DNA from 4 places in the Paraburkholderia sp. J11-2 genome. Region 1 is predicted to be linked to each of the others. Evidence: riboswitches for the same ligand, from Rfam matches in the RefSeq annotation. Region 1 holds a riboswitch; each other region holds the start of a gene.
The links. Region 1 has a riboswitch for fluoride ahead of U5A57_RS19145 (MutS-related protein). Riboswitches for the same ligand answer to the same signal wherever they lie in the genome.
Positions count from the first base shown of each region.

Region 1 (7,464 bases):
CGTTGCCCGTGCTGTTGCCGGCCTGCACCGAGGCACTGGACGGCGAGACGCTGGCCGCGACGCTCGACGGCATCGTGCTGACCGGCAGCCCTTCCAATGTCGCCGCCGAGCGCTATGGCGCTTCGCCGCTGCCGGAAACGACACGGCAGGACCGCTGGCGCGATGCAGCCGTTCTCGACGTGTTGCCGGACCTGATCGCGGCCGGCATCCCGACGCTCGGCATTTGCCGTGGCTTGCAGGAGCTCAATGTCATGTACGGGGGCACACTCGAGGCCGCGGTGCACGCGCAGCCTGGCCGGCTCGATCATCGCGAAGGCGATCACGACCGGCCTATCGAACGCTGGTACGACGACAGCCACGCTGTGCGGATCATGCGCGGCGGTGTGCTCGACCAGATCGGCACGAACCCGGTGGAGCAGGTGAATTCGCTGCATCACCAGGGAGTCGACCGCCTGGGCGCTGGGCTGCGCCCGGAGGCCGTCGCAACCGACGGACTGATCGAGGCGTTCTCGATTGGCTGCGTGCCGCAGTTTGCGCTGGCAGTTCAGTGGCACCCCGAGATGCGCATCGACGACAGCCCGCTGTCGCTCGCCATTTTCGAAGCCTTTGGTGCCGCCTGCCGTTCGCGCCGTGACGCGCGCGCACACAATGCGCGCGTTTGACGTGCGCCCGCGAGACACAGCAACCCCCTCATCGAATCATGTCGAACACTCAATTTCGCGCCCTGTTCAGTCGCAACTACGCTGAAGCGCGCGACAAATTCCTCAATGCCGCCACCGCACGCGGCCTCGCCGTCGACTCGCATGTCCTGCCGCTCGAAGGCAAAGATGGAGAAGTGCTCGCGACCGATGTCGTGCTCGACGGTCCGCGCGAGGCTGCGAAACTCGTGATCCTCATTAGCGGCGTGCACGGCGTGGAAGGCTATTGCGGTTCCGCGATCCAGACCGGCGTGCTCGGTCTCGGGCGTGTCGCCGACGCCGACACTGCCGTGCTGCATATCCATGCCATCAACCCGTACGGCTTTTCGCATTCACGTCGCGCGACACACGAGAACGTCGATCTGAACCGCAACTTCGTCGACTTCAGCACCGCGCAGCCGGTGAACGAACGCTACGCGCAAATCCACGACCTGCTGCTGCCGGCCACGTGGCCGCCCGCTGACGACAACGAATCGACGCTCGACCTGTTGCGCAGGCAATGGGGTGCCCGCGGCTTTCAGCGTGCAGTCGGACTGGGTCAGTACGTTTTCGCGGACGGTCTTCACTACGGCGGCGCCGAACCGGCGTGGAGCAATCGCACGTTTCGCCGGATTCTTCGCGAGTACGCCCAGCGTTGCCTTCGCATCGGCTCGATCGACATTCATACGGGCCTCGGTCCCTATGGCCACGGCGAGCGGATTTTCGCCTGTCTCGATGAAGGCGGCGCGTTGGCGCGCGCGCGCCGGTGGTGGGGCGACGATGTGACCTCGGTGAATCAGGGCACGTCGACCAGCATTCCGATGACCGGCCCGATTCAGTACGGACAGTTCGAAGCGTGCCCGCAGGCCGAGCACACCAATATCTGCCTGGAGTTCGGTACGCATCCGCCTTCGCTCGTGCTGCCCGCCATGCGCGCCGAGCACTGGCTGCACCGAAGCGGCGGCGCCGACGTGGCGCAGGCCGCGTCGATTCGTCAGGCGCTCAAGGACGCGTTCTATCCGCAGGCCGACGACTGGCAAGCCGCGATCTGGCAGCAGGGGCGCGACGTATTTCTGCAGACCGTGCGCGGTTTGCAGGAGCCAGCGAACGCGACCGAGGCCGGTTGACGCGCCTGCGAACGAACCGCACCCGATAACGGAGACATCATGCGATCTACCCTTGTCGACGCACCCGGCAACTGCCAGGGCGTCCCAAACACAGCGCCGGCCGGAACCGTCAGCGGCCTGCGCCCGGTCATCAGCCGCAAGGCCGTTGCGGCAGCCGTGACCGGCAATGCGCTCGAATTCTACGACTTCGTGATTTACGCGTATTTTGCCGTCTATATCGGGCACGCTTTCTTTCCGGTCGGTGGCCAGTACGGGAGCCTGCTGCTTGCGGCGGCGACGTTCGGCGTGGGCTTTTTCACGCGCCCGCTAGGTGCGGTGCTGATCGGCGCTTTTGCCGATCGTGCGGGCCGCAAGCCCGCACTCATTCTCACGGTTGCGTTGATCACGGTCGGCACGCTGGGAATGGCCGCCACGCCGTCATATGCCAGCATCGGCATGGCGGCGCCGCTCATCGTGGTGCTGTGCCGGCTTCTGCAAGGCTTTGCGCTAGGCGGCGAGGTCGGTCCGGCGACGGCGCTTCTCATCGAAGCCGCGCCACCTGGGCGGCGTGCGCTCTATGCAAGCTGGCAACTCGCAAGCCAGGGCATTGCAGTCGCCGTGGGGGGCGTATTCGGTGTGTTGGTATCGATGACATTGCGTGCGGACCAACTGGCGGCATGGGGCTGGCGTATTCCGTTCATCGCGAGCCTGCTGCTCGTTCCAGTGGCTGTCTATATTCGCCGGAGTCTGCCCGAAACGCTCGAGGACAACGACGCTCGCACGGCGTCTGAGGTATTGGGCGGCGTCGTGCGTACGCATCGGCGCTACCTGGTGCTGGGCGTGTTGATGACGCTCTCGGGCGCGGTCTCCTCGCAGATCGGCAACTACATGACGACCTACGCCATCCAGACGCTGAAGCTGCCGCCAACGATCGCGCAGACGAGCGCACTGGTCGGCGGCCTGTTGACGTTTGCAGGCGGCCTGGCCGGCGGATGGCTGTGCGACATGCGCGGCCGCAAGATCGTGCTGATTGCACCGCGCGTGCTGCTGATGCTGTTGAGCGTGCCGATGTTCCTGTGGCTGCAGGCCGCGCCGGGCGCAACGAGCTTCCTGCTGGTGACGGTGATTCTCGCGTTGCTGACGGCCATGAGCGCAACGGCGGCGATGGTGGTCATGCCCGAATTGCTGCCCGCCAGCTTTCGCAGCACGGGTGTGTCGCTCGTCTACGCAATCGGCACGACGCTGTTCGGCGGCACCACGCAGTTCGCCGTGACGGCCTTGATTGCCTGGACCGGAAGCCCGATGGCGCCCGCGTGGTACATGGTGGCGACCAGTGTGCTGAGCCTTGCCGCCATGGCGATGCTTCCCGAAACACGCAACGTGGACGTGTCCAGATAGCGTTCGGCACCGTGCGCGGCAGTGCCCGCGCCCGGCCAGCTACTCACCGCACCTTCGCATCATGCCGGGCGTAAGCCTGGCAGGGGCGCTCGCGCGCCTGCATTTTCACCATAAAGACAATAGAACGAGACATGAAAAAGACCATGATCGCCGGCCTCGTGCTGGCCGGTATGCACGGTGCTGCGAACGCGCAGTCGAGCGTGACGATTTTCGGCAGCCTCGATACAGGGCTGACCTACGTGAGCAACGTCCACGGCAGTTCGTCTTTCGCCATGGCAGACGGCATCAACAAGAGCAACTCGCTAGGTTTCACGGGTGTCGAAGACCTGGGCGGCGGCAAGCATGCGCTATTCAAGCTGGAAAACGGCTATTCGGTGAACACGGGTACGTTGGGGCAAGGCGGACTGCTGTTCGGCAAGCAGGCTTATGTCGGCCTGGGCGATGCGTCGATTGGAGATGTGACGCTCGGGCGTCAATACGACTTCGCGTACTCCATGATCCGCTATTTGCCGTGCTTGTCGTGTGGCATCTACAGTGTTGAAAACGGCGACCTGGATCGCGTTTCCGGCGAGCGGTTGAACAACACGGTGCAATTCATGTCGCGCACGGTTGCGGGCTTTTCGGCCGGCGCGCAGTACAGCTTCGGCGCAAGTTCCGGCAGCACGACGACAAACGCCGGTCGCGCGGTGAGTGCAACGGTGCAATACGCCGGCAGCGCCTTTGCCGCAGGCGCCTTCTACACCGATATCAATGGCGCCCCCGTCTATGTCGGCATGACTGGCGCGGCGGAAATCTTCGGGCGCCCGATCACGCCCGCTACCGCGTTGCTCGTCGACAAGCAGCGCATCTTCGGATTTGGCGCGACCTATACACCGGGTCAATGGCGGGTGTCAGCGGTTTATACCAATACCCATCTGGAACTTGGAAACGCCAGCGCACAGGATCAGGTGATTCACGTCGGCGGTGAGTATCGGCCCCGGCCCGATCTCGTGCTCGCTACCAAGCTCACGTACGACAAGCTCGATGCGTCGCATTGGCTCACGCTCTCATGCGGCGTGGACTATTTGCTCTCGAAGCGCACAGATGTCTACCTCGACGTGCATGCGCAGCGAGCATTCGGGGACAGCACCAAGGCATCGATCGCGCTGGCCGGCACTTCGTCGACAGACAGCCAATTCCTGTCGCGTGTGGGCATCAGGCATTTGTTCTAGCCGTTCTCGCGGGTACGGCCTGATTTTCGGGGGCGACGCTCTGGTCACACCCCGACGCCCAGCGGTGATCAGAGGTCTCCGCGCACTTCACCGGTGCCCAGCACGTTGCGCTGCCGGTTGACCTCCGCCCAAAGCGCATCGCTGTCGTCGTCGCGCAGCAGGACCATCCAGTCCAGTTGATCGTCGGTCACGCCGAAGTATTCCAGGATCTCCCTGCGAACGGCATCGACGAACTGCGCGTATTCCGGCGTTGCCTGGGCCTGCGCGTGCAAGGCGTCGTATGCCGCATCGTCCACGCCGCCGCCGTGCTCGTCGATGTAGTGCGAGATCCACTGGTCGCGTTCGCGGTCGTAGTCGGCCTCGGCGCGCATCGCCTGCACAGCCGTGTAGAAGTCCAGTTGGGCAAACGCGGCGATCGCCGCCGTTGTTGCCTCGTCGAATGGGGTTGTCATCGCATATCTCATGTGGGCCGTGGCACATTATCGCGCGGGCCGCGACTGGACGCCCGAGACTCCCTCACTTTCGCAACTGCGATGCCCGCGCAGGCGGCCTGCGGCGCGTTCGAACGCTGTCGATGCGGCAGCTGCCACACACCGCGTTCTGCCCGGGTACGCCCGCCTGGGGGCTTGCAGCGCTGGCGATAGAGGCGTAACGTTGTTGCAGGAGATGGCATTCTCCTGGAACCGCCCCGACGGGCTAATGATGCCTACCGGCCTGGGAACAGGCACTGTCGGTGCATGCGGTTTCTTCGCTGGCCCCACCTGTGTCTGTGCCGTCAAGACGGCATCTCCCGGTTCACATCGTCACAGCCCAACCTTCGTTGGGCTTGGGTTTCGTCGCGCTCTGCCAAAGGCGTGGCGACGAGGGACTGGAAATGGGATTTCACAGCATCCTGTTTGAGACACCCGAAGACGGGCCGCTTGCTGGCGAAGTGCACGAGCCGGAGTGCTTTGGCGACCTGAATCTCGACCAGATTGAGCTGAAGCTCACGCAAGGCTATGACGAGTACGACCTGAAGCCGTTCTTTCGTACAGCGCTCGATCGTGAGAGTGCAATACGGTACCGGCACGACGTGATGCGCGACCTCGGGAGCCACGAGATTTCCCGCTGTATTCACGCCTTTGCGCAGTCGATGCGCAAGATGCGCTCAGCGCTGGCACAGGCAGAGAAGCTTTACTATCCGCGACAAAAACAATGGTGGTTTCTCGAAGCTGCGTTCCGGTATTGCGATGCGCTTGGGACGTTAGAAGCCACGCTACATGAGACTCACCCGAAGTCGGCAGGCTTGCGCGAGTTCAGCGCGTGGCTTGCAGGGTATCTTCGTGGCGAGGACTTCATCGGACTCAGGCGAGATGTGGTGGACCTGCAGACGGCGCTGGAAGCCGTTAGATACGCGGTGCACATTCACGGCAACGCGGTGGCCGTGCTGAATGACGACCGCGAGAGCGATTACAGCGCATACGTCGTGGCTATTTTCGAGCGATTCAAGCAGGGTGAGGTCAAGGACCACAGTGTCGAGGTCAAGGAATGGCCGGAAATGAATCACGTCGAGGCACAGATACTGGACTACGTCGCCAGGCTCCAGCCTCAACCATTTGCGATGCTCGCCAGCTTCCAGCTCAATCACACTGACTTCCTTGACGCCACCATCGCCTCATTCGACCGCGAGGTGCAGTTCTACATCGCGTACGACGCCTATATTCAGAATTGCCGGGAGCAAGGTCTTCCATTCTGCTTCCCGGTGGTTTCGTCGTCGAGCAAGGCCGAACGTTGTCACGATACGTTCGACCTCGCGCTCGCGCACAAGCTGTGTGCAGACAAGCTTCCAGTTGTGCGCAACGACTTCTGGCTGGAGCGTGCTGAGCGCATTATTGTTGTCTCGGGTCCCAACAACGGCGGCAAGACGACTTTCGCCAGAGCGTTCGGGCAACTTCACTACCTCACGAGGCTGGGTTGCCCGGTGCCCGGCAGTGAGGCGCGCCTGTATCTCTGCGATCAGCTCTTTGCACATTTTGAGCGTGAAGAGAATACGAAGGACATGCGCGGCAAGTTGCAGGATGACCTCATGCGCATGCACGCCATCCTGGCGCGAGCCACGCCCCGCAGCGTCATCGTGATGAACGAGATTTTCAGTTCCACGACGCTTGCCGATGCGCTATTTCTCTGCCGCCGGATCGTCAACCGGATTATGGAACGCGACGCGCTTTGCGTATGCGTGACCTTTGTCGAAGAGTTGGCCCGGCTCGGCGCGCAGACAGTGAGCATGGTCAGTGAAATCTGCCCGTCCAATCCGGCGCAGCGAACGTTCCGTATTCGCCGAAAGCCCGCCGATGGACGCGCATACGCCGTCTCTGTGGCCGAGCAGTACGGGCTCACCTATGAACGCCTGAAGGAGCGCCTTGCATCATGAAAGCATGGTTGCTCTATGCGCAGCGCGATTTCGACTGGCATCGCGGTGAACAATGGAACGAAACCACGCTCACGCGGGATCTCGAACTCGCCACCGTCTTTGCGGCGATGGGGGCGGGCGACGAATTTCTCGAGGGTGTGGCGAAGAAGGTCGTGACCGTCAGTCTGGATGAGCTTGGCGACATTCTTTATCGACAGGCCGTGCTCAGGGATTGTCTGAGCCACGAGGCCGTTGTACGGCGGCTCTATGCGATTGCCGTGGAGGCGCAGGAGACGGAGCGCAAGAGCTTCTACTGGGGATTGACGGCTTCGGCGAGCAGCGTCCTGCACTCGGCCCGAGACCTCGTGCAGGCGTATTTCGCCTCGTTGGTGAAGTTGCGCCAGCTCGCGGACGACGAAACGTCGTCATTCGAATCGGCCGGGTTCAGACGGTTCTTCGCGATGGTGCGCGAAGCGTTGCCGGATGACTATTTCGCAGCTGTTAAGCATTGCCTGAGGGAACTCAGGTTCAACCGCGGTGTGCTGATGAGTGCGCAACCAGGTCGTGGCAACAAGGGCACCCGCTACGTTTTACGCAGACCCCACGAGCCGGACCCGAATCTGATTCGCCGTCTATTCGCAAGGCGGCCACGCTCATACACGTTCCGCATTGCCGAGCGAGAT
Region 1 is NZ_CAJMYY010000013.1:30,742-38,205, forward strand. Features, by position in the region: gene U5A57_RS19120 (gamma-glutamyl-gamma-aminobutyrate hydrolase family protein) at 1-662, shown strand, start outside; gene U5A57_RS19125 (M14 family metallopeptidase) at 701-1,804, shown strand; gene U5A57_RS19130 (MFS transporter) at 1,844-3,181, shown strand; gene U5A57_RS19135 (porin) at 3,313-4,392, shown strand; gene U5A57_RS19140 (ATP-dependent protease) at 4,461-4,844, opposite strand; fluoride riboswitch at 5,046-5,108, shown strand; gene U5A57_RS19145 (MutS-related protein) at 5,267-6,802, shown strand; gene U5A57_RS19150 (MutS-related protein) at 6,799-7,464, shown strand, end outside.

Region 2 (7,464 bases), on a different contig from region 1:
GCAGGTTATAGAAGGGATTGTTCAATGCCTGCAACTCGGATTCGCAACCGTTACACGACCCCGCGTCTACGTGCCGGATATGCAGGCTGCGTCCAAACGCGCGTCGCCCATGTTCCATGACCTCGCGAGGGATGCGTTCGCTAAATGCCGTGTCCCATTTGAGATCGAGCCGCTCGCTGACACCCAGCGCCCAGTCCGCCGATGGGGTAAAAGCCGCAGTCGGGCAGACTTCCGCGCAGCGCTGGCAAACAATGCAACGCCCCCAGTCGACTTCCGGGGTTGCGGCTTCATCGTCCTGTGATCTGAAACTGATGGCGTGAGTCACGCAGGCCTGTGCACACTCGTCGCAGTTCGGCCGGCATTTCGACGGGTCATAGCGCGGCATGCCAAGCACTCCCCGCTGCCCGTCCTCGCCGCCCTTCAACGGCCAGTCGGTGCTCGCGCTGCCTTCCTTGAGTCCAAACCAGGTCCAGAGTGACATGGCATGCGTTCCTCAAATCGTCTGCGATGGCTACCGGGCACAGCCCGAGATCGTCAGCCCGAAACTTGCCTCATTGATTGCGTAGTCCATCATGTTGCTGTCGTGCACGGTCGATGGAAACACCCGCCAGTTTGCGAACGACGGCGACTTGATCTTCACGCGCAACAGCCGCCCGTCGGTGCCGATATGCACGGCATACAGAACCGTCCCGCGCGGCGACTCCGACCAGCCGAGCCCTTCGGAGCCCGCCACGGGCATGCATACAGCAGATAACGCGCCTTCGGGGAGCCCCTCGGCGATGGCCCTGTCGACGAGTGCGATACTCGCGCGCAGTTCCGCGATGCGAACCCGCATCCGCGCTGCGGCATCCCCTTCCTGCGCCACGGCAACCTCCGGTTTCAGCGTGCGATAGGCTGCATAGGGATGATCGCGCCTGAGATCACGATCCACACCGGAGGCACGCTCGATCGGTCCGGTCGCACCCTGGTCAAAGGCGAGCTCCTGGCTCAAGGGTGCCGTGGAGATCAGACGGTCGAGATGACTGGTCGTTCTTTCAATCAGCCCGATGTATTCGTCAATCTGCGGCTTCAGCACCCCCAGCCCTTCCCTGATGGTTTCGAGATCAAGCTCACTGCGCACGCCGCCCGGCCACACAAGGCTGCGCAGAAAGCGGCTGCCGCTGGCGCGGCCGTTGATCTGTTTCGCCCGCTCCTCAAGCAGTTTTCCCTGCGCTTCGCCGACCTTCAGGGTCGTCGTGTGGCACAGGTGCCCCAGGTAATGAAGATGGTTGTAGATGCGCTCGAGCTCCGCGGCGAGAAGCCGGATCCATTGCGCCCTGACGGGCACTTCGCAGTCCGCGGCATCCTCGATGGCTTCGACATAAGCGATCGCATGCGCCACGCTGTCAATGCCTGCTACCCTCTCAGCGAGCAACGTGGCCGACCCAACATCCATGCCCTCGAACTGTTTCTCCATCCCGCGGTGCTTGAGAAACAGGTTCGGGTGATAGTGCAGGATGCCTTCGCCAAGGTAGTAGAAAATGAACTGGGCGGATTCCAGTACGTCAGCGCGGACCGGCCCGAAGGGAAGCAACTGCACATGCTTGCCCGATACGGCTGGCAATACCGGAGCCGGCAGCGTTGCCGCGACGCTGTCTCGTTGTGAACCGGAAGGCTCAAGGGGTCCCCGATCCGTTTGCGGCAGGAACGCCGTCACCAGTCTCTCCGGCTCGGGGTGTCCCGAAAACGCGATGCCGCTCATTTCCATGACTTCGCGCTCATGCCAGCCAAGGAGCGGGCTGATTGCCGCAAGGCTTGGCACGGAGTCCGCCCTCACCGGAACACGCCAGCCAGTGAACGTCTCCTGACCGGGCAAGGTGGCGACGTATCGCAACTCTGCGTCTGATGCACTCGGGAACCACGCATACACGCCCTGAAAGCGGCCGCCTGCTGCGACCAGCGCCTGCGCACGCCCCATCAGCTCGTCTATCGACAGCGTCACGTACTCGCAGTTCGTCATCGCGCGCCTCCGCCGAGATCTGTCGCGACGACACCGAAATAGCGCCACAGCTCCTGCGGCCACCAGATCCCGAGCACGAATACGGGTACGAGTGCCATCCACATTGGTAACGTCATCCACGGGCTGACCTCGACGCCGTTGGCAACAGATGCGACAGCGGCATCCGGCGTCCGCGTGTCGAAATACATGGTCCGAAAGTGATTCAGGAATCCGATGAAGATCACGATCAGGAGCAGCAGCAGCACGATAACGGCCCATGCATTCGGAGTAGCGAACCCGGCGCGCATCAGCGCTAGTTCGCTCAGAAAGAGACCGAATGGCGGCGCACCCGTGATCGCGACGGCTCCTGCGATCCACAATGCCCCGGTCACCGGAAAGCGTGACCAGACGCCCCGTATGGCATCCATGTCCTTCGTCCCATAAACACGCATCACGTTCCCCGCACCGAAGAACATGAGCGACTTGTTGAGCGAATGGTTGAGCATGTGATACAGCACCGCGGCGATGGCAAGCGAGCCGCCGAACCCAAAGCCGAGAGCCAGCACACCCATATGCTCGACGCTCGAATACGCCATGAGCCGTTTTATGCCCTGCTGCCGCACGATGAACAGCGCAGCGACGAACAGCGAGAATGCGCCGAAAGCAACGAGAACCGTGCGCGGGAGCATCGATCCGCTCGCCGCATCCGTTATGGTCAGAAAGCGGGCGACGCCGAGCATCGCCGTGTTCAGTAGTGCGCCCGACAACATGGCCGATACGGGTGCCGGACCCTCGCTATGTGCGTCAGGCAACCACGTGTGCATGGGTGCGAGCCCTGCTTTCGTCCCGTAACCCACAAGCACCAGAAGAAAGGCCATTTGCGTGAGCGCTGGGCTCATGCGCGGCGCTGCGTGACGCAAGGTATCCCACGTCATGTCGTATGTCGGGCCGAGGACAAGACTGCCCGCCCAGTAAAACAGCACGGTCCCGAGCAGCGCGAGGCTGATGCCGGCGGACACGACGATGATGTATTTCCACGCCGCTTCGATGGCTTCCTGGCCGCGCTCGAAGCCCACCAGAAACGTGCTCACCAGCGTCGTCAGTTCGATGGCGATCCAGTACACGCCGATGTTATTCATCAACGGGCCGCAGATCATCGTCGCGGCAAACAACGCAAACAATGCGTAGAAGCCGGGCAAGCGCCCCTCCTCCTCCCTGAGAAGACGCATGTAGCCGACAGCGTAGACGGAAGCCAGAAAATAAACGACGCAGGTACAAACAAGGGTCCACGCGCCCAGGCCGTCGAAAAGAACGTATCCGTTAATAAACGTCCTCGATCCGTCGACATGGATGACCAGCCATAGCGACGCGACGAGACACGCGACAGCGGCCGCGAGGTTGGCGTACTCGGCCATTCTCACGTGCTGGCTCGCGCCAGCAACCAGGGCGGCCAGCACCGGTGCGAGGACGACAATCGCCAGCCATGCTTCGATCATGATCACCCCACCAGACGCCTGAGTTCATGGCTGCTCGTGCTGCCCACGTGCGCGACCAGGTAGCGCACGAGCACACCGAAGCTCACCACGATGACGAGAAGATCGAACAGGAGAACAAGTTCGATGAGAAGCGGCATACCCGGGACCAGAATCTGTGAGCCGAGAAAGATTCCGTTTTCGAGAACCAGCAGGCCAAGCACCTGGCTGATCGCTTCCTGCCGCACTGCAAGCATCAGGAATCCGATGAGCTTCATCGACAGCATCACCGTCAATGCGAGCACGACCACCGTGCCGCCCAGCCCGAGCGAGTTCCCCAGATGATTCGAGACGACGAAGGCAAAGAGGACCAGCAACGCCCCGAGCACCAGACTCGAACTCGGCTGCAACGTGACATGTAATTCGCGCTCGACGGACAGTCGCGAAATGATCCTCCAGATCAGGTACGGCAGGACAAGACCTCGAAAGAATGCCGTGAGCACGGCCACCAGATACAGTTCGTGGAAGTTGCCGAAATAGCCGACGGCGCCCGACAGGATCGCGATCAACCATGACTCCGCCATGAAGGCGAGCAGATAGTCCTTGAGCCAGCGCGAGCCGAGCATGACGAACGCCAGCAGGAGGCTGCCGATCGCCAGCAGGCTGAACAGGGACGCCGCCAGAGGATTCAGATGGGCAAGTAGCATGGCGTCACCGCAACTGGTTTGCAGCAATCGCGAGTACCGCGAGCATGAACGAGGCGGCGAGCGGTTCCTGATAGCGGAAAAACCTCAGTCTGGACTGCGCCGTTTCAACCAGCACGATCACGAGCGCCACGACGAGCATCCGCGCAAACAGCCCCGCTGCCGCGCCGACCGCCCCGATCACGGTACCGCGCTGCGAAAGCCCCCATGGCAGGGTGAGCACGTTGCAGAAGATCGTGAAAAGGATGAACTGCTTCATCATCGACGCCCACTTCAGGAGTGCCAGGAGTGGGCCGGAATATTCGAGGATCCGGGCCTCCTCGATCATGTAGACCTCGATATGCGTGCTCGAATGTATCGGCAGACGGTCCGTTTCCACGAGTAGCAGCACGAAGAAAGCGAACACGAGAAAGAGGTGCGCCGGGCTCCAGTACACAGCGGGCTGCTGGACGAGCAGGTGGTTCACCACGAACGGCAACATCGCCTTGGCAAGCAACGTAATGCCGACGAGCACGAGTATCAAGGTGGGCTCAGCCAGTATGCCGAGCATGACAGAACGGCTTGAGCCGATGCCGCCATAGGCGCTGCCCGAGTCAAGGCCGGCCAGCACGATGGCGAAGGAACCCAGGGTGAGAATGAGGCCGCCGCCCAGTATGTCGCCCATGTCGGAGAGTGGCAGCGGAAAATCGGTGAGAACCGGGATCAGGATCGGCACCGTCATCATGCAGGTAAACGCCACGATCGGCGCGCACCAGAAGATCCACGACGCCGTGTCGGGCACAACGATCTGCTTGCGGAACAGCTTGCGCAGGTCGCGATAGGGCTGGAAGATGCCTGGCCCCCGCCCACGCTGGATGCGCTCCTCCCATTGCAGGATCACGCCCTGCAGCAGCGGCGAAAGGGCGAGCACCGTCGCCACCTGGGCGATCTGGAGCAGGATGTCGCGTGCGCTCATGGCCTGGCTCCCGCCCATGCAGGGGAGCAAAGGTCAACGCAGGGGGGGATTTGCCATGAACGCTCGCTGGTGCATCCCATGTTCTTCGCTTTTTTCTGGCATTGATATGCCCGGGATGCTCGTGAATGCGAGCCGGCCAAAATACCTACCGGCCCCGGCTACCGGGGACTGGTAGGCATCATTAGCCACGTGGAGACGACGCGGCGGTTAAGGGAGGATGCCATCTCCGCAAACAACAGTATCGAGTATAGGAGACGCCTCGATACATGCAAGCCTGCAACCTTCTTCTAGTGCGGCCGCCGGTGGAAGAGAGAAAAATGCTTCCCGGCGCTTTCATGTTCGTCACCGCCGACCAATCCAAACTCCACAGGAGAGCGGGTATAAAACACATGCACGTGCTCGGTTCTCACCGCGTCCATCATCCGGTCAGCCTCGTCTTCTGTAACGGCAAGGATCACCTGGACGGGTTGATCGGTCAGCCTGAGCACGTGAGCGGCATGATGCGCCCCCGCATGCCCCGTTCCCTCTGCACAATTAATGACCGTCGCACCATGAATGCCCAGTTGCTTCGCTTCATGAAGCAGCCAGTCCGCGACGGTATGGTGGCCATGGCGGCGATTCTGTTCGGTATAGAAAGTGAGCTGGTAGCCGTTCATGTCTGCTCCTTCAACGACACCAGGATGCCGTCACGAAGTCGGCAGCCCCGGGGCCCAAGGCCCCACAACGAATTCTAGTGCATGGCTACGGGCGTCACGGATGCTGCAGCGCGGCAAAAGCGCGGCCGCCGAGCTGGTGCGCCAGAGCCGATCAGGTACTGTCTCCAGACGCCCTCATGAAGCGGATCGATTCGCTCAGCACATGCGTGATTTCATCCAGCCGGTCGCGGGGAACGCGCATCTCCACCCATTCCCGCATGAGGGAGCGCCCATAGGGTTGAAAATAAAACGCACGTCCACGATCGACCATGAGCTGCGCGACACCTGCGGGCAACCTGATACCGATGCCGCTACCGTATACGCAGAAGGCGACGCGATCGTCGATGAAAATCGCCGGGTAGCCAAAGATGACGCCTTCGCGAATCGCAACGTTGAGTGTCTGGACGTGTGTCAACAATGCTTCAAATAGCGCCCGGTCATGAAGCAGCCTCGGCATGCCATCCACGCTCTCCTCCATCCCCGCTCACGGTGCACCACCGATCAACATCTGCGCTGGAACACCGCGCGCCCCGCATACTGCGCGTGTTCGCCAAGCCTCGCCTCGATGGTCAGAAGCCTGTTGTACTTCGCGACGCGCTCGCCTCTCGCCGGCGCCCCGGCCTTGATCTGGCCGCAATTCAGCGCCACTGCCAGATCAGCAATGCTTGTGTCTTCCGTTTCCCCTGAACGATGTGCCACCATGCACGAATAGCCCGCTGCGAGTGCCATACGCGCGGTGTTCAGCGTCTCGGTAACCGTTCCGACCTGATTGGGCTTGACGACGACGCAGTTGCAGCAACCCTGAGCGATTCCCTTTACGAGAAACGGACGGTTGCTCACGAACAGGTCATCGCCCGCTATCTGCATCCGGTCGCCGAGCTCGCGCGTCAGCTGGGCATAGCCGCCCCAGTCGTTGTCTCTGAGTGGGTCCTCAACAGACACCAGCGGGTACTGCTCGCCCCATTCCCGGCACAGTCCCGCCATCTCCTGTGCCGAAAGGTCGCTCCCCTCACGCGCCAGCCGGTATCGACCGTCACGCCAAAGGCTGGTCGCGGCAAAGTCAATGGCCAGCGAGATGTCTTCCCCTGGCCTGTATCCGGCGCGCTCGATTGCCTGCATCACCAGGTCGAGCGCCGCACGATTGGTTGAAAGCGCCGGGACAAAGCCCCCCTCGTCGCCGACGTTGGTCGAGCTGTGACGTTCGACCAGCAGATCACGCAATGCATGGTAACTCTCCACGCCATACCGGAGCGCCTCCCTGAACGTCGGTGCACCGACGGGCACGAGCATGAATTCCTGCAGGTCCGGCCCGCCGTTCCCATGGATGCCACCGTCCAGTACCGTGAGCATTGGCGTTGGCAGAACCCGCGCCTCGTCCCCGCCGAGATACCGGAAAAGTGGCAGGCGGCAGGCCTGCGCGGCGGCGCGCGCGCATGCCAGGGACGCCCCAAGCGTTGCATTTGCGCCAAGACGGGACTTGAAATCCGTGCCGTCGAGTTCGATCAGCACGGCGTCGATCCGCCACTGGTCATCGGCGAGCAGGCCCACCAGTGCGGGCCCGATCAGCTCGTTGACGTGCCTGACTGCGTTCAGGACGCCCTTGCCGCCATATCGCTGCCGGTCGCCGTCACGTAACTCGATGGCTTCCGACTCCCCCGTC
Region 2 is NZ_CAJMYY010000009.1:194,146-201,609, forward strand. Features, by position in the region: gene nuoB (NADH-quinone oxidoreductase subunit NuoB) at 1-481, opposite strand, end outside; gene U5A57_RS15100 (NADH-quinone oxidoreductase subunit C) at 512-1,999, opposite strand; gene U5A57_RS15105 (proton-conducting transporter membrane subunit) at 1,996-3,474, opposite strand; gene U5A57_RS15110 (hydrogenase) at 3,477-4,157, opposite strand; gene U5A57_RS15115 (respiratory chain complex I subunit 1 family protein) at 4,162-5,109, opposite strand; fluoride riboswitch at 5,275-5,346, opposite strand; gene U5A57_RS15120 (DUF190 domain-containing protein) at 5,397-5,765, opposite strand; gene U5A57_RS15125 (hypothetical protein) at 5,917-6,261, opposite strand; gene eno (phosphopyruvate hydratase) at 6,306-7,464, opposite strand, start outside.
Region 2: it holds a riboswitch for fluoride, as region 1 does, so the genes downstream of both, U5A57_RS15115 (respiratory chain complex I subunit 1 family protein) here and U5A57_RS19145 (MutS-related protein) in region 1, are expected to answer to the same signal.

Region 3 (7,464 bases), on a different contig from region 1:
CGCCGCGTCGATGTCCGCCCACCCCTCGAACTGCACCCACTTGCCCGGCTCGAGCTTCTTGTAGTTCTCGAAGAAAAACTGGATCTGGTTCAACGTGTACTCGCCAACGCCATCCAGGTCCGTGATGATGCGGGTCGCCGGGCAGACGCCGTCAGTCGGCACCGCAATCACCTTTTCGTCAGGGCCGGCCTGATCGGTCATGTTCAGTAATCCGACCGGTCGACAGGGAATCAGCGACAGCCGTTCGAGCGGAAATGGCGCGATTACGATGATGTCCAGCGGATCGCCGTCCCGGGCAAGCGTCTGCGGAATGAAGCCATAATTGCCCGGGTAGCGCATACCGGCGCTCATGATCCGGTCAACCCTCAGGAGTCCGAGGTGTTTGTCCGCCTCGTATTTCACGGGTTCGCTCTGAGCCGGAATCTCGATGATGGCATTGACTTCCAGCGGGACGTTCTCGCCGGGTGGAATAGCGTTGAAATCCATCACTGGCCTCCAACCGTTCCGAGGGTCTCGTATTCGATCGGCGTGCGCGTATAGAAAAGGCGAATGCCGCCGGCTCGCAGTAAGGCCAGCATTGCATCTACCCTTTCATCCTCGCCGATCAAGGTAACAGCGACCGGTTGATCCGTGAGCTCGAAGAAACGCGCCGCGTGGTATCGACCCTTCGCGTCCACGCCCTCCGCCACCTCGACTACCGTCGCGCCAACGATGCCAGCCTCTTTGGCTTCATGGAGCAACCATTCGACCACCGTCATGTGTTTCACACGGTGGCTCTGGTTCGCAGCGTAGAGGGTGAGCTGGCTCCCCTTCATGGGCGCCTCCACACAGACAGGCTGGCCGCCACCTCAAGGAAAAACGAACGCGCGTGACCACCACGCCTCGCAAGGCACAGAAAAGGAACAGATCGCATGAATTACCAGATTCGTAGATTGAACAAATCTGGGTAGCAGGACGCTTTGGCAATGCCTACGAGCTCCTGACCCAGGGACCGTAGGCATCATTAGCCGGGCGAAGCCGGCGGTTTGAGGAGGAATGCCATCTCCTTTCGGGCCAGTGTAACACGCATATTTTGCACCCGCTACTGGCCATGGCCGAAGCACTTCCGAAGGTGCGTCGTTCCCGAGACCGGGCCAACGCACCCTCAGCCCCCAGTCACAAAAAACCGGATTGCGCAGCCTCCCGGCATTGTCTAGAGTTGTAGCACCGGATCTTACGGAGATGGCATTCTCCGCCAACCGCCGGTGCGACCGGCTAATGATGCCTGCAGCCGTCCGGACATCGGGCCGCGCTGTTGCGCATGTCTGTCTTCCCATGCTCCAGGATGGCGCGGGCAAAGCGCCAGTTGCGCCGTGGCAGGGGCCCGATTTCCCTCGAGGCGCGCAAGGAGAGACGGATGATCGTCATCGACATCCCGGGGTTTCGTACCCTCAACCTCGAGCATCTTGTTCTCGATTTCAACGGAACGCTCGCCGTCGATGGGCGTCTGCTCGATGGCGTCGAGTCACGTCTGACGGCGCTGGCCAACGAACTGGATCTTCATGTCATAACCGGCAATACCTACGGCGATGCGCGCGAGCATCTGCGTAATTGTCCGGTGGAAGTCGTCTGCCTGCCCGCCGCAGGACAGGCGCTCGCCAAAAGCGACTATGTTAGGCGCCTGGGCCCGGATCGCGTTGCTGGAATGGGTAACGGGCGAAACGACGCCCTCATGCTAAAGCAGTCCGCGCTCGGGATCGCCGTGCTCGGCACCGAGGGCCTCGCCATTGACACGCTGGACGTCGCCGATGTCGTGGTTCGCCACGCGGTCGACGGTCTGGGATTATTGTTGCGCCCGAAGCGGCTTGTCGCAACCCTGCGTAGCTAAGGGGGAACCGATTTGGACTACGACGGAATCGGTGCAGGCAGCAATCTCCCTGCGTCCTTTAACGTCATCATTGAGATGTCTGCCTTTGGGGAGCCTGTAAAGTACGAGGCCGACCCGAAGTCGGGATGGCTGCGCGTTGAGACGTTCATGATGACGAGCATGCGTTATCCCGCCAACTACGGATTCGTGCCGGACACGCTCGCTCCAGATGGCAGACCCCTGGACGTTCTCGTGGTTGCCCCGTTTCCAATCGTGCCTGGCGCCGTCGTGGAGGCGCGAGCCCTGGGCACCATGCATCTGACCAACGAACGCGGCCCCGACGCAAAGATCGTCGCGGTTCCGGTGAGCAACGTCTGTCCGTCAAGCGCGGACATACTGGCATTGGAAGACTTGCCCAGACTGCTCCTGCATGAATTCCGGCACTTCTTTGTCAACTACAAGGTCCTTGAGCAAGGGAAATGGTCTCGCTTCGAGCACTGGGGTTCATCCGATGATGCCGCGAGCGAGTTGCTCCAGGCCGCTTCGGCCTACCGGGAGGCTGCCGGCCACTGAATCGCGTGAAAAATTGGTCTACCTCTGCTCAAGCGAACGCTGCAGGACGTCGAGATGCGCGCGAAGTCTCTTGATAAACGCCGCGTATTCTTTTTCGAATGCCGGTTCCAGCGCTCCGAAGCCGGACAGGCGCGTTGGCGACATCTCATCGATCGCAATCCCGACAAACTGCAATGTGACAGACAGTGCGTGCATCGCATCAATCGGCTCCCCCTCGATGTCGATCCCCCATCGAATCGCCGCCCGGCCGACCTCCTGGTCGAAGTCTTCGAGGAAGCGCTGGACGCGATCCAGCGCGTCGCCACCGGGACGACGCACATAGCTCATGTGAGCGCTGCTGCTCGCGTGGGTGCCGCTCGTCTCCCGCACCTTTTCGAGGAGCTCCAGCAAACGCCAGAGATGCCCGCGCAGCGCACGTCTCGTGTTCTCGGATGGTGCTGCCATTTTTGAGCCTCCGTGCCGCCTTAGCGACAGTGTAGGACAACGCTCATGCCTGCATGGGTGATCCGTTGCCAATTCGAAGCGGCGTCACTAGAATGAAGTTGCGGGAGATGGCATACCTCCTCAAACCGCCGGCTTCGCCCGGCTGATGATGCCTACGGTTCCTGGTCGGGAGCTGTCGGGTCATCTCAATGCCCCTGTCCAGATTTTGTTTTCCGTTTGTCTTACCGGACAGCGTCTCGTGCCCGCCTCTCCCCATCTCGCTGCGCACTCTTCGCTCCCGTTGCCGTTGTCTGACGGCGAGGTCGACTTTCTCTGGTGGTTTATCCAGGGCAGCATCATGGATGCGGACGTGAGAGCGCGCCTCTACGCCCATTGGGGAATGTGCGCGCGGCATGGTCTTTCCTTTTTCTGCGTTGAGGCGGCCTTTCGCCCGCATCTGATCCACGGCAGCACAATTCTGTACAACGAACTGATGCGACGTGCTGCGCACCTGGTGGCTGGGCATGGCGTGTACAGCCTGACGCCACCGGGAGTGATGCGACATCGACTGAGGCCTTCCGGCCCATGCCATATGTGCACTCTGGGCTACGGCCCCGAATCTCGGGGGAGCGCGCCGCCGGAACGACTTGCTCAAGGTCGGGATCTCACCAATGCGCGCGCGTTCGCAGTTGAGAATCGCGAAGGATGGTTGCCGTATGTCTGCGGACGATGCTCCGGAAGCCGCGGCGACGCGCTTTGCCGCGCTCATCTGATTGAAGCAATGGAGCACGATGGCTCGACTGTCCTGCAGCACCACAGCGTGGCCGTATCCCACATTGCAGAGCATCTCGCGCGTTTCGAGCATTCCTTCCGTTGGGACAGCCGCGGAACGGATACCGCGGCGGATCGGGGTGCGCTGATCGCCGCCATCGGTTGGTGCGCCGGCTGGAGCGAGATCCTGCAGACACTGTCAGCCAACTGAGCCGAGCGACCATCATGCGAAACGACAGGCAGGACACTTTCCCCGCGGTGTACGCTCGACGCGTGGGAGATGCCTTCGTTCGCATCGATGCGTGCCTCACTGATGCACTGCACTATCTCGATCCGCTCATGCAGCGCTCGCCCTTTGCGTCCCGCGTCGCTGACGCCGCTCCGGTCCAGCACCAGATGATGATCAGCGAGCTTGAGCTGATCCGCAAGGCGATGCAAACGATAACCGCTCGCCATGATGTTTCCCTCCCCGCGCCGCGCACCAGCTCCCTCGAATCCTGCAGGCTCCGTATCAGCGAAGCGATGCTTGCACTCTCCGAACTTGATCCGCGCGCCGCGAAGGAAGCCAGCATCAGCGATGGTTGTGGGTTGACTGAGGGGCAAGAGGAAGACGCCTGCCGCCTCGTCGGTCATTTGATGGCCTTGCTCGACGGGCTCGAAAATGCACTCGCGAAGAACTTCGACATGACGACACGGACGGGAGAGACGCTCGCCGGTCCCGGGTCGCGCGGCCCACAACGTATCCCGGGCAGTCCGCCCGCTCAACCGCTCGTAAGCGAACTCGAAAGGATTACCGCGTCGCACGGGCTCGGTGACCTTCATCGCCGTTGCATGGACTTAGCACGACACCTGGCGTCGCCGGACATCGTCGTTGGGTTCTTTGGTGCTGTCAGTGCCGGAAAATCGTCGTTGATAAACAGCCTGTTAGGCGACGCTCTCTTACCCGTCGCGGCACTTCCGACAACTGCCGTACCGGTCGAGATCCGTTACGGGAAGGTAGCGCGCGGTACAGTAGAATTTGCCGTCTCGAAGACTGAACTGATCGACCGCGCTCGCATAGCCGAATTTGTCGACGAGCATTCGAATTCCCGGAACTCCCGCGGCGTCACGCGAATCACGTTCGAATCCCCCTCGCCGCTGCTCTACGATGGCACTACCGTCATCGACACCCCTGGCGTCTCATGGGACGATTGGGACGTTGCACCGGTAGCCGCAACCGCCGCGCCCTGGTGCGACATCGCAGTCGTGCTCATCTCGGCGGCGGCCCCCCTCACGCTTCACGAGGCCGCGCTCGTTCGCCAGCTTTCCGGCCATGGCGCGCGGGTTGTTGTACTCGTTACGAAGGTCGACCTTGTCGGCGCTGAGGACCGTTGGCGTATCTACGAACACGTCGTTCGCGGACTCTGGCAAAGCACGCAGCTCGAAGTTCCCGTCTATCTGGTCAGCACACGGGAAGAAGATCCACCATGGCGGCGCGCGTGGTTCGATGGCCCTTTTGCCGAAGCGCTGGCGCAGTGTCGGTTGCAGCGAGCGGAAATACGTCGGCGTCAACTCGCGACATTACGGCGTGACGTGCTTGATGCCATCCATACCCGGCTGATGTTACACGCGCCCGCTGCCAGTACGAGTGCGCAGCTTGACGACGCATTGCGAACCCCTAACGCGAACCGCGATGCCGCTCACGCTGCAATCGGCTCCAGGACAGGCGCTGCAAAAGCGATCGACCGGACAATGAACCGACTCATTGACGAGATTGCCCACAACGCCGCGTCGCTATGGTCCGAGACTCACGATCTCTCGTTCGACGCAACGCGACTGCTCGAGCTCGCGACGAATGCACGTGCACTATCGCTGTCCAGCGCGGCGATGCGAACCGTCGAGACCCACCATGCAAGCGCCCGCGTCGCGCTCCGCCGTGTCGAAGAAATGTTGGGCCAACCCGGCATGGTCTCAGCACTGCCGGTCTCTTTCATTGCTCCAGCTTTCGCTCTACAGGAGGATTTGCCAACGACGTTACTGGCGAGATCGTGGGGCCGGGTCTTCGGGCGGTGGGGGTTCTACTTCTGTGCTCGCGTTGCGTTGCATTCCAGTGCGTCCGTGCAAGTCGTGCGCCGGGCACTCGACACCTATCGGCAGCGACTCGAGACGTGGAAACAACGAAGCCTGACCTCGCTGGCTCAGGCGCTGACGGAGTACATCGAACGATTCGAACGTTTGCGCGACCAGGGCAGTGAAGGGGTCCAGCCGAACGTGCAACGTTTGAAGGATGACTTGGCGATCCTTGGCGCTATTGAACATAATGACCTGTCCGGGAAATGAAGCTGCGCCACCACAGCGAGACTTCCCGGCTCTGGATGGGTAACTGACTCAAATCGCGCACTGGCGAGCCTCCGTCGGTGGGAGGATCGCCAGCGCGTCAAGACTCGTCGACCCCTGACAAGGTGCCCTCCGACTTGACGCTGTCGTCTGGCGCGTGCTGACCTGTGCCGAATATCTCCTGATACAGGTCCTGGCCGAAGCTTGTCTGTAACGGCTCGGCTTCCATGAGCCTGAAAGTGCGAACGCCGTCATCCCGGCGTTCGGCCCGCAGAAACGTCCTCGGATACGGATCGTCATCGTAGAGGCCCTTTGCCAGGGTAAACAGATGCGTCACGAGAACAACCTTTACGTGGTGCGAGAGCAGCGCATCCACGATCTGACGGCCAATCTCTGAGCCTTCGCGCTCGTTGGTCGACGCGAACGACTCGTTCGAAAGGAACAGGCCGTTTTCCGCCAGATGATCCACCACCTCGCTCATGCGTTTCAGTTCCTCGTCGAATTTGCCACCGTGCATCGTGGCGTCCTCTTCGCGCTTGTAATGGGTAAAGATCGCCTGCGTCACATTGGCGTCGAACTCCACAGCACCGACAAACATGCCCGCCTGTAACAGCATCTGGGCGATGCCAATGCCGCGCAAAAACGTCGACTTGCCACCCTGGTTCGCGCCGGTCACGACGATGAGGTCCTTACCGGTTGCATCGACGTCATTCGCCACGGGCGGTTCCTGCATTCGCAATGCGAGACTCACGTCATAGAGCTTCTGAAAGCGGTGCTTACGCTCACCGGGTGGATGCACTACGGGAAAGCAGACCGGCATCGCGCGTCGCGAAAGCTCGTTGCGCAGGTTGAGGCCGCCGAGATAGAAGCCGAGTTCCGCCCGGAGCATGATGAAAAAACTCTTGATGTGGTCCGCCGACTGGGCCAGCGCATTCGCCACGTGATTGAGGCCTCTTGCCTCGAGTTCCGAGACAGCCCCCGCGCCGTTCTCATCCCTCTCCGCGATATGGAAAGTGCGCGACGGCGGCCCTTTTGCGAGCAGACGCTTGAAGAGGTTTGGGTCCTTTTTGTGCGGCTTGCGGAGCACGTAGTATTCGCCCTTGTTTCCACGCCCGGGTCGGGCGCTGATGAGCACGCCGCTGCTGAACTTGAGTTCCTTCAGGCACCGCGTGATCGTCACGAAATAGTCGTCAGTCAACTCGTCCTTTACCATCGCGTAAAAGCGCCGGAAGCCGGCCGACTCGAACTGTCCCACGTTGTCGTCGGCGATGCGGCGAAGCTTGCCCAGCACCCCGAGCATCGCCTGAATCAGTTCCCGCGCGCTGTGCAACACGCTGCTGGGCGATGCCGACAGCGCCCAGTAGAACGTCTTCCGCTCAACTTCAAGTGCCTCGACTGCAATGGCGTAAAGCTGCCTGACCGTCTCTTCGTGTTCGACGCAGTCCCGGAGCACAGCCTGGCGGTAAAGGATGGCATCGAGGTCGGTAAGACTCACAGGGAGAACCTTTCTGACCGTGTCGAACAAATAGTCGTCA
Region 3 is NZ_CAJMYY010000009.1:203,211-210,674, forward strand. Features, by position in the region: gene ppa (inorganic diphosphatase) at 1-486, opposite strand, end outside; gene U5A57_RS15145 (DUF190 domain-containing protein) at 486-815, opposite strand; fluoride riboswitch at 988-1,055, opposite strand; fluoride riboswitch at 1,209-1,274, shown strand; gene U5A57_RS15150 (hypothetical protein) at 1,397-1,867, shown strand; gene ppa (inorganic diphosphatase) at 1,880-2,419, shown strand; gene U5A57_RS15160 (hypothetical protein) at 2,438-2,863, opposite strand; fluoride riboswitch at 2,958-3,025, shown strand; gene U5A57_RS15165 (hypothetical protein) at 3,102-3,824, shown strand; gene U5A57_RS15170 (dynamin family protein) at 3,839-5,932, shown strand; gene U5A57_RS15175 (MutS-related protein) at 6,030-7,464, opposite strand, start outside.
Region 3: it holds a riboswitch for fluoride, as region 1 does, so the genes downstream of both, U5A57_RS15150 (hypothetical protein) here and U5A57_RS19145 (MutS-related protein) in region 1, are expected to answer to the same signal.

Region 4 (7,464 bases), 110 kb from region 1:
TTTGCGCGCCGCAAGGCAATCCGTATGCCGCGCGCGCGGCGCGTGAGTACCACGCAACTGTGCACGGTTTCGACCGGCCACTCGATGCCCTGCTGGCATTCCAGGCAGGCGACTGCGCCGCACTGGTCGACGACGAGTTCGTCATCGAAGCGCTGCTCAAGCAGGCAGACTGGTCGTACTACCGCCCGCTGCCCGGAACGATTGCCGCGCAGGCGGCGTTCATCGCGACGCGCGCGGGTGATGCGGCAAGCGCCATCTTTGTCGGCGACACAGTAACGCAATGGCGCCGTAGCCGCTGGCTCGCGACCGTGCGCAAGGATCAGGCAATCAGCCTCGCATTCGACATGTTCAATGCCGAAAACGACTTGTATTGCCACTAGCCGTCGCCATCCGTCACTAGCCGTGCCAAATTGCGCGTGTAGTTGAACGGGACCCGCTTCAGAATCCGCGCCTCAGGTTACGGTCGCGCATCGGGTCCGGCGTCTTTTGCGTGAGCCGCAAGATGCCCTGATTGTCGAAGTAGAAGTGAAACATCATGTAGTCGATGTTGTTCTCGACGTAGCGGTAGGACCAGACTTCCCGCTGCATGCGCGAAAAGTATGCTGTCTCCGCGGGCCGGCCGAAATTGATCAGGACATCGTCGCGGGTCCACTCGTTGACTCTCGCGCGATTGAATTCGCTCTCCTGCATGACCTGGCGCACGCTCACGACCTTGCCGTTCGTGTCGATGTCGGCAACGGTGTTCGTCGTGCCCATCGGCTGGGTCGGCCACATGAGCCGTTTGCCGCCGTCCGGCAGGTTATAGGTTTCGCGCGGCGGCCCAAGACGCGCGATCAACGCGGACTGGTCGGTGCCGGGCTCGATGCTTTGCCACGGCTGGGCGCAGCCGGTCACGAGCGCCACCACGGCGGCAAGCCACGCGCGCTTCACGATGTTGGACAGCGTCCCCATTCACGCACCCCTGAGCCACGCGCCTGGCGGGCAACACGTGCAGATCATGCCGGGCGCGGCAGATGCGGACAATCGGACCATGGTCCTACCGCCAAGCCACCCGTGGCGGCGGCGGGGCAGCGCGGCGCACGCGTTTTCCCGTTGAAAACGAAGCGCCAAAGTGTATGCTTTGCTCTGATGTTCGGGCTCCAGAATACCGGCGGCGCACCCGCACGAGCGCGCGCGTCCCGTCCGCGGTTCGTTCCCTAACGTTCCCTACCCCCGGGGTGCGGAATGATCAAGCGCATCACGCTGATTGCGGCCTCGGTCGCCCTTGGGTGCCTCGCCACCCTCGGCCCCGTTTTCACGAGTCTTTACGTCGCAAACAAGGACGTCCAGCGGCGCGACCGTGACGAACTCGGCGAGTTCGCCAGCAAGGCGGTCATGCGCACGGACCTCGTCACGTACCAGGCTTTTGCCGCCCTTTCGGACCTGGACCGGGAACCGGGTGCGCCTTGTTCGCCGTCCAACCTCGAACAGGCCGCGCGCGTCATCTACAACTACCGGTATGTTCAGGACGCCGGCACCTACGCCGAAGGGCGCTATCTCTGCTCTCCGCTGCTTGGCGACGTGCGCAACAAGGACCTCACACTGCCGCCGCCCGACTATCGCAGCAACGACGGCTACCTGGTGTGGTTCCTGCAGAAGAGCCCGCTAAGCGAGGCCCGCAAGGACATTCAGATCGGCCGCAACGGCCACTACGTCTCCATCGACCCGGGCTCCTATGTCGATCTCATCGATCCGGCGAAACGCCCCATCGCCGTGGTCCAGATTACGACGGGCAAGCTGCTCGCCGTCTCGGCCGGCGCAGATCCGGACGACATGCTCGAAGCGTGGAAACATGGCGGCAACGTGAAGAGCGACGACTGGAATTACGCGGTCGCGCAGTCGTCGACACGCCCGCTTGGGGTCGTGGTGAAGTCGCCGCGCAGCAGCGTTGCGGGCGACTGGCCCAAACTGCTCGCCGCGTGGCTGACCATCGGCGTGTTCGCGGGCGCAGCGCTCGGCTGGCTCGCCTACAAGCGCGTTACGCGGCAGCTCTCGTTTCCCGCAACGCTGTCCTGGGCCATTTCACGGCGCAAGATCGACGTGGTTTTCCAGCCCATCGTGAGGCTAGCCGACAACCAGTGCGCCGGCGCCGAAGCGCTGGTGCGCTGGACGCTGAACGGTCGCGCCATCTCGCCCGACGTCTTCGTGCGCGTGGCCGAAGACAATCACCTCATTCAGCCTTTGACCGATCTCGTGCTCGAAAAGACCATCGCGCAGCTCGGCAAATTGCTGGCCGCCAATCCGTCGTTTTATGTCTCGATCAATGTGAGCAGCGAGGATCTGCAAAGCCTGCGCTTTCTGAACCTCGTTACCGCATCGCTCAAAGGAACAGGCATCGCGCCCGCGCAAATCCGCATCGAGGCGACCGAGCGCAGTTTCATGAACGCGGAAGCCACGCGCAGTGTCATTGCGGCATTCCGGGCCGCCGGTCATCCCATCTATATCGACGACTTCGGCACCGGCTACTCGAGCCTCGCGTATCTGCAAACCTTCGAGATCGACGTGCTGAAAATCGACAAGTCGTTCGTCGATACGATCGTCCAGGATACCGCTTCTAGCGTGGTCGCGCCGCACATCATTTCGATGGCCCACGAGCTGGGCCTGCAAATCGTCGCCGAGGGCGTGGAGACGGGGGCACAGGTGACGTGGCTGCGCAACAAGGGGGTTCAGTACGGACAGGGCTGGTATTACGCGAAAGCGATGTCCGCCGGCGATCTCGCGAAATGGCTGGGCAAGCATCGCGTGCCGCGTGAGGCGAACAGCATGCCGGCGATTTAAACGCAGCAGAGAACGGCTTAATTCGCAAACCTGAATACCGAAACGGCCTGCTGCAACTGCGCCGCCTGATCGGCCATCGAGCTTGCGGCAGCGGCCGCCTGCTCGACCAGCGCCGCGTTCTGCTGCGTGACCTGGTCCATTTGCGCCACCGCCCGGTTGACCTGCTCGATGCCCGTGCTCTGCTCGCCCGAGGCGGCGACGATTTCGCCCATGATGTCCGTGACGCGCTGCACCGCCTCCGTTACCTCGACCATCGTCGAGCCCGCGCGCTGCGCCAGCGTTGCGCCGTTTGCAACGCCCGCCGTCGAGGCTTCGATCAGCTCCTTGATCTCGCGCGCCGAAGCCGCGCTGCGCTGCGCGAGCGCGCGCACCTCGCCCGCCACGACCGCGAAGCCGCGCCCCTGCTCGCCGGCGCGCGCCGATTCGACGGCGGCGTTGAGCGCAAGAATGTTGGTCTGGAAGGCGATTTTCTCGATCGTCGCGATGATATCGGTCATGCGCCTCGCGTCCTGCGCCACCTCACCCATCGTCCTCGCCACTTCGCTGACCAACTCGCTGCCGCGCGCCGCAACCTCCGAAGCGCCGCGCGCAAGCCCGCCCACCTGTCTCGCGTTCTCGGCATTCTGGCGCACGGTCGAGGTTAGCTGCTCCATGCTCGTCGCGGTTTCGCCGAGCGACGCCGCCTGCTCTTCGGTGCGTTGCGAGAGATCTGTGTTGCCTTGCGAGATTTCGCGGGCAGCAAGAAGGATAGAACCGCTCGAGTCTTGAATGTTGGCGACGATGCCAGTCAGTTGCACACGCATCTCGCCCAGCGCGTGCAACAGACTACTCGAATCGCCGGGTCGCATTGTTACGGATACCGAAAGGTCTCCGGCTGCAATACGGCCTGCAATTTCCATGGCGTAAGCCGGCTCGCCGCCCAGTTGGCGTGAAAGCCGCCGCGAAATCAACCAGGCTAGCAGCGCGCCGGTCGCGACCGCCCCGAGCAGAATCGCAATGACGAGCGCGCGCATATGCTGGAATTGCGCTGTGGCTGCGGTCTGCGCGTTTTTCGCCTCGCGTTGCAGCGAATCGATCAGCGCGGCCACGCTGTCGCCCAACGCAACGCTCGCCGCAATCGCGCGGCGCACGAGTTCGGCGTTGTCCACGCCTGCGGGCACGGGCGCGAAGCCGATTTGCTGATGCACGATCGCTTCCCATGCGGAGGTCTTCTTGAGCACGTCGTCATAGAGCGCGCGGTCGCCAGCCGACACGCCTGCACCGGCGTAGCGATCGAGCGACTCATGCATGCGCTTGAGCTGCGCGACGATGTCTTCCTTCAGATGGTTGCGCCCCGCTTCATCGGCGTAGCCCAGATTCGCCGCGTCGAGGTCAGTGCTCAACTTGCTGCGCGCCGCTTCCTCCAGCCAGAACTGGCCGCTCATGTGCCGGTTGCAGATTTCATCGGCAATATCATGCATCGACGCCAGCGACGAGACGCCGGCAATACCCACGGCCACCGCAAATACGATCACAACGGCGAATGCTGTCAGCAGCTTTTTGAACACCGTCATGCGATCGAGCCACTTCATGGCTGTCCCCTTATTCGATTCCCTGTTATGTGGCTCACGGCGAGACCCTGCCTCGACGCGAGCGCGGCAAGCTTGACTCATCCCCCACACCAAGGGTAGGAGGCGAACCGATATAGGGAGAATCAGCCAGCGCTTCTGGCGTCGTCCGCTCACTTCTGCTAACGAGCCCGATGCGCTTCGCTTTCAGGTGGACAAGACAACGATGACGCGATGCCGGAGACTCAATCGCTGCTCCGTACACGGCGCAACGCGGGAATGTCCGAAAGACGCATGCCAGCGGGCAAAAGCGGATGCTTCGCCTGCCCCACGCGCTGCGCGCGGTAGATGCCCGTGTGGCCGGAAAACAGATAAGCCACCACGCAGGCCAGCGCCGCATACACGCCAATGTCGGCGCCAAACAGCTCGATTGCCATGACCGTCGAAGCGATCGGCGTGTTGGCGGCGCCAGCGAATACGGCAACGAAACCAAGGCCCGCGAGCACCGGCATCGGCAAGGCCAGCACATGCCCCAACGCATTGCCGAGCGTCGCGCCGATATAGAACAGCGGCGTGACTTCGCCGCCTTTGAAGCCCGATGCCAGCGTCACGACGGTGAAGCCGAACTTGCCCGCGAAGTCGTAGACGGGCAACGGATGATTGAACGCTTCGACAATGGTCGGAATGCCCAGGCCGAGATACTGCGGCACGTTCAGCGCGGTAGCGGCAAGCGCCACGACGATACCGCCCACGAACGGACGCGCCGGCGCGTAGGCAATCTTGCGCTTGATGAACGCCGAGAGCGCGTGGGTCGAGTCGGCGAACAGCATGCCCACTACGCCGAATGCGATGCCCGCGAGAATGGCCGAGCCAAGTCCGAGCGGCGTGACATGCGGGACGAACGCAATGCTATAGACCGTGTGATGGATGCCCCACGCGCGGCACACCTGGTCCGCGACCAGCGACGACGCCACGCAGGTCAGCAGCGCGTCGTAACGCAGGCGCCCGATTGCGAGCACTTCCAGCCCGAAGATCGCGCCGGCCAGCGGCGTGCCGAACACCGACGAAAAGCCCGCTGCAATGCCGCCCATCAGCAGAATGCGGCGCTCCTCGCGGTCGAGGCCGAAAACGTGCGTGACCCGGTCGGCGAGCGCGCCGCCCATCTGCACCGCCGTGCCTTCGCGTCCGGCCGAGCCGCCGAACAGATGCGTGACCACGGTGGCGACGAGCACGAGCGGGGCCATCCGCTTGGGCACGATTCTTTGCGGGTCGTGGATTTCGTCGATCAGCAGGTTGTTCCCGCCTTCCACCGGCTTGCCGACACGGTGATAGACCCAGCCGGTCGCGAAGCCGGCAACGGGCAGCAGCCAGAGCAGCCAGGCATGGGCGACGCGGATGTCGGTTGCGCGATCGAGCGCATAGAGGAACAAGGCGGAGGCGCTGCCCGCCAGGGCGCCAAGCACGGACGAGAGCAGCAGCCAGCGCGCGAGGTACGGAACCATCGCGAACTGCTCGATAGACTTCAGGGATTTCATTGCGGTCCAGGTTTGCGTTTGCTTGCACGGTTGCAAATCACCTGGGCGACAGGGGGGGCGTCGCGTGGACGGCCTACGACCTCCTGCACCCAGGAACTCGTAGGCATCATCAGCGCTGCGGGAACGCAGGGCGGTTACGGGAGGAATGCCATCTCCGAAAGCCCCGTGATTTTATGCGACAACATAAGACGCTGCAACAGGATCGTCGCCGCGCTGGCGAACCTGCGGCCCTCAGTTTTGAGCCTGCTGCGCGCCGGCCGGGACGAGCTTGAGCGTATGAACGGCGGTACCCGGCAGGAACGGCGCTGCGTCGCCACGCACCCATGTTTCATGTCCCGCGAGAAAGTACGGCGACATGGGATTACCCGACTGCCCGCCCGGCATCTCAAAGATCCCGTCCTGCTCGCGCCCCGGCGACACCGCGAAACGCTCGGACGCGCCAAACGCCGGCGACTGCACGCGCGGCATGTTGGAGTCGCCCGGCAACGGGTCATGCGGCGCGCTGAGCCAGCCGCGAACCCACGGCAGCCACTCCGGCACCATGCGCGCGAACGGATGCGCAATTGCCGCGCGGTTGCGCTCGCCCCAGCGTGCGTCTTCGAGCTTCGTGCCATTCGTGCCATTCGCACCATGCGGCAAGCTAGCGATCGTATGGTCGATACGGTCCAGCATGAACGCGCGCCAGTCCGCGAAGGCTCCCGGTATCCAGGCGCGATCGTCGGCGAGTGTCTCCATCGTCGCTTCGTAACGCGAGTTCGCCGCGCGATAGCTGAGGCCCGGCGCAATCGCGGCCAACTGTTTGTCCAGTACACCGAACCATGCCTGGTAGAGCGAGTCGTAAAACGCGCGCACGAGCCGGTAGCCGACGGCATCCACATCGGCGCGGCCGTCCCACGCCTGGACCAGCCGCTGGAATTCGGCGCGTTTGGGATGACCGTCGAGTGCGCGCGCATCGAGCGCGTCCAGCGCGACACGTCGCCAGAACTCGATCCAGAACGCGCGGTCGTCGGTCTGCACCGCGAGCAGGTCGCGCTCGCTCGCATGCGGCAGCGCGAACAGGTCATTGCGAATCTGCGTGGCGCGCGCGCCGAGATCCGTGCCGGCGTCGCCGATGCGCGCCACGTCCTCCAGCGGCACGGTACGGTTGTTCGCGGTCCAGATGCGCCCGGCCGGCGGATCGACGCGCACCGGATACGCATCGGGCGAACGGTACCCTTGCCAGCCGGCATACGTTTCGGAGCGGTACGGCAAGCTCGCGAGCGCCGCCGCGCCGCCGTCGGCATCCGCGAAGCGCGGCAGCGGCCCGGCAAGCGTCCAGCCGATATGGCCTTGCGCGTCGGCCACCATGAAATTCTGCGTCGGCAAGCCAAAGGTCTGCGCGGCGCGCAATGCGTCGGCGACGTTCGTGGCGCCTTCGAGCTGCATGAAGTTCATGTTGGTCGCCTGTGGATCCTGCGCGACCCAATGCAATGCATAGGCGTGCTCGCCGACAACGAGTTGCGGCCCCCAGCGCGTTTGCACGACCGGCAGATCGACGCTCGCGCCGCCGTTCACATCGAGGCGCT
Region 4 is NZ_CAJMYY010000013.1:145,036-152,499, reverse strand. Features, by position in the region: gene U5A57_RS19645 (transporter substrate-binding domain-containing protein) at 1-380, shown strand, start outside; gene U5A57_RS19640 (hypothetical protein) at 439-951, opposite strand; gene U5A57_RS19635 (EAL domain-containing protein) at 1,225-2,817, shown strand; gene U5A57_RS19630 (methyl-accepting chemotaxis protein) at 2,835-4,388, opposite strand; gene U5A57_RS19625 (voltage-gated chloride channel family protein) at 4,610-5,899, opposite strand; fluoride riboswitch at 5,993-6,064, opposite strand; gene U5A57_RS19620 (penicillin acylase family protein) at 6,131-7,464, opposite strand, start outside.
Region 4: it holds a riboswitch for fluoride, as region 1 does, so the genes downstream of both, U5A57_RS19625 (voltage-gated chloride channel family protein) here and U5A57_RS19145 (MutS-related protein) in region 1, are expected to answer to the same signal.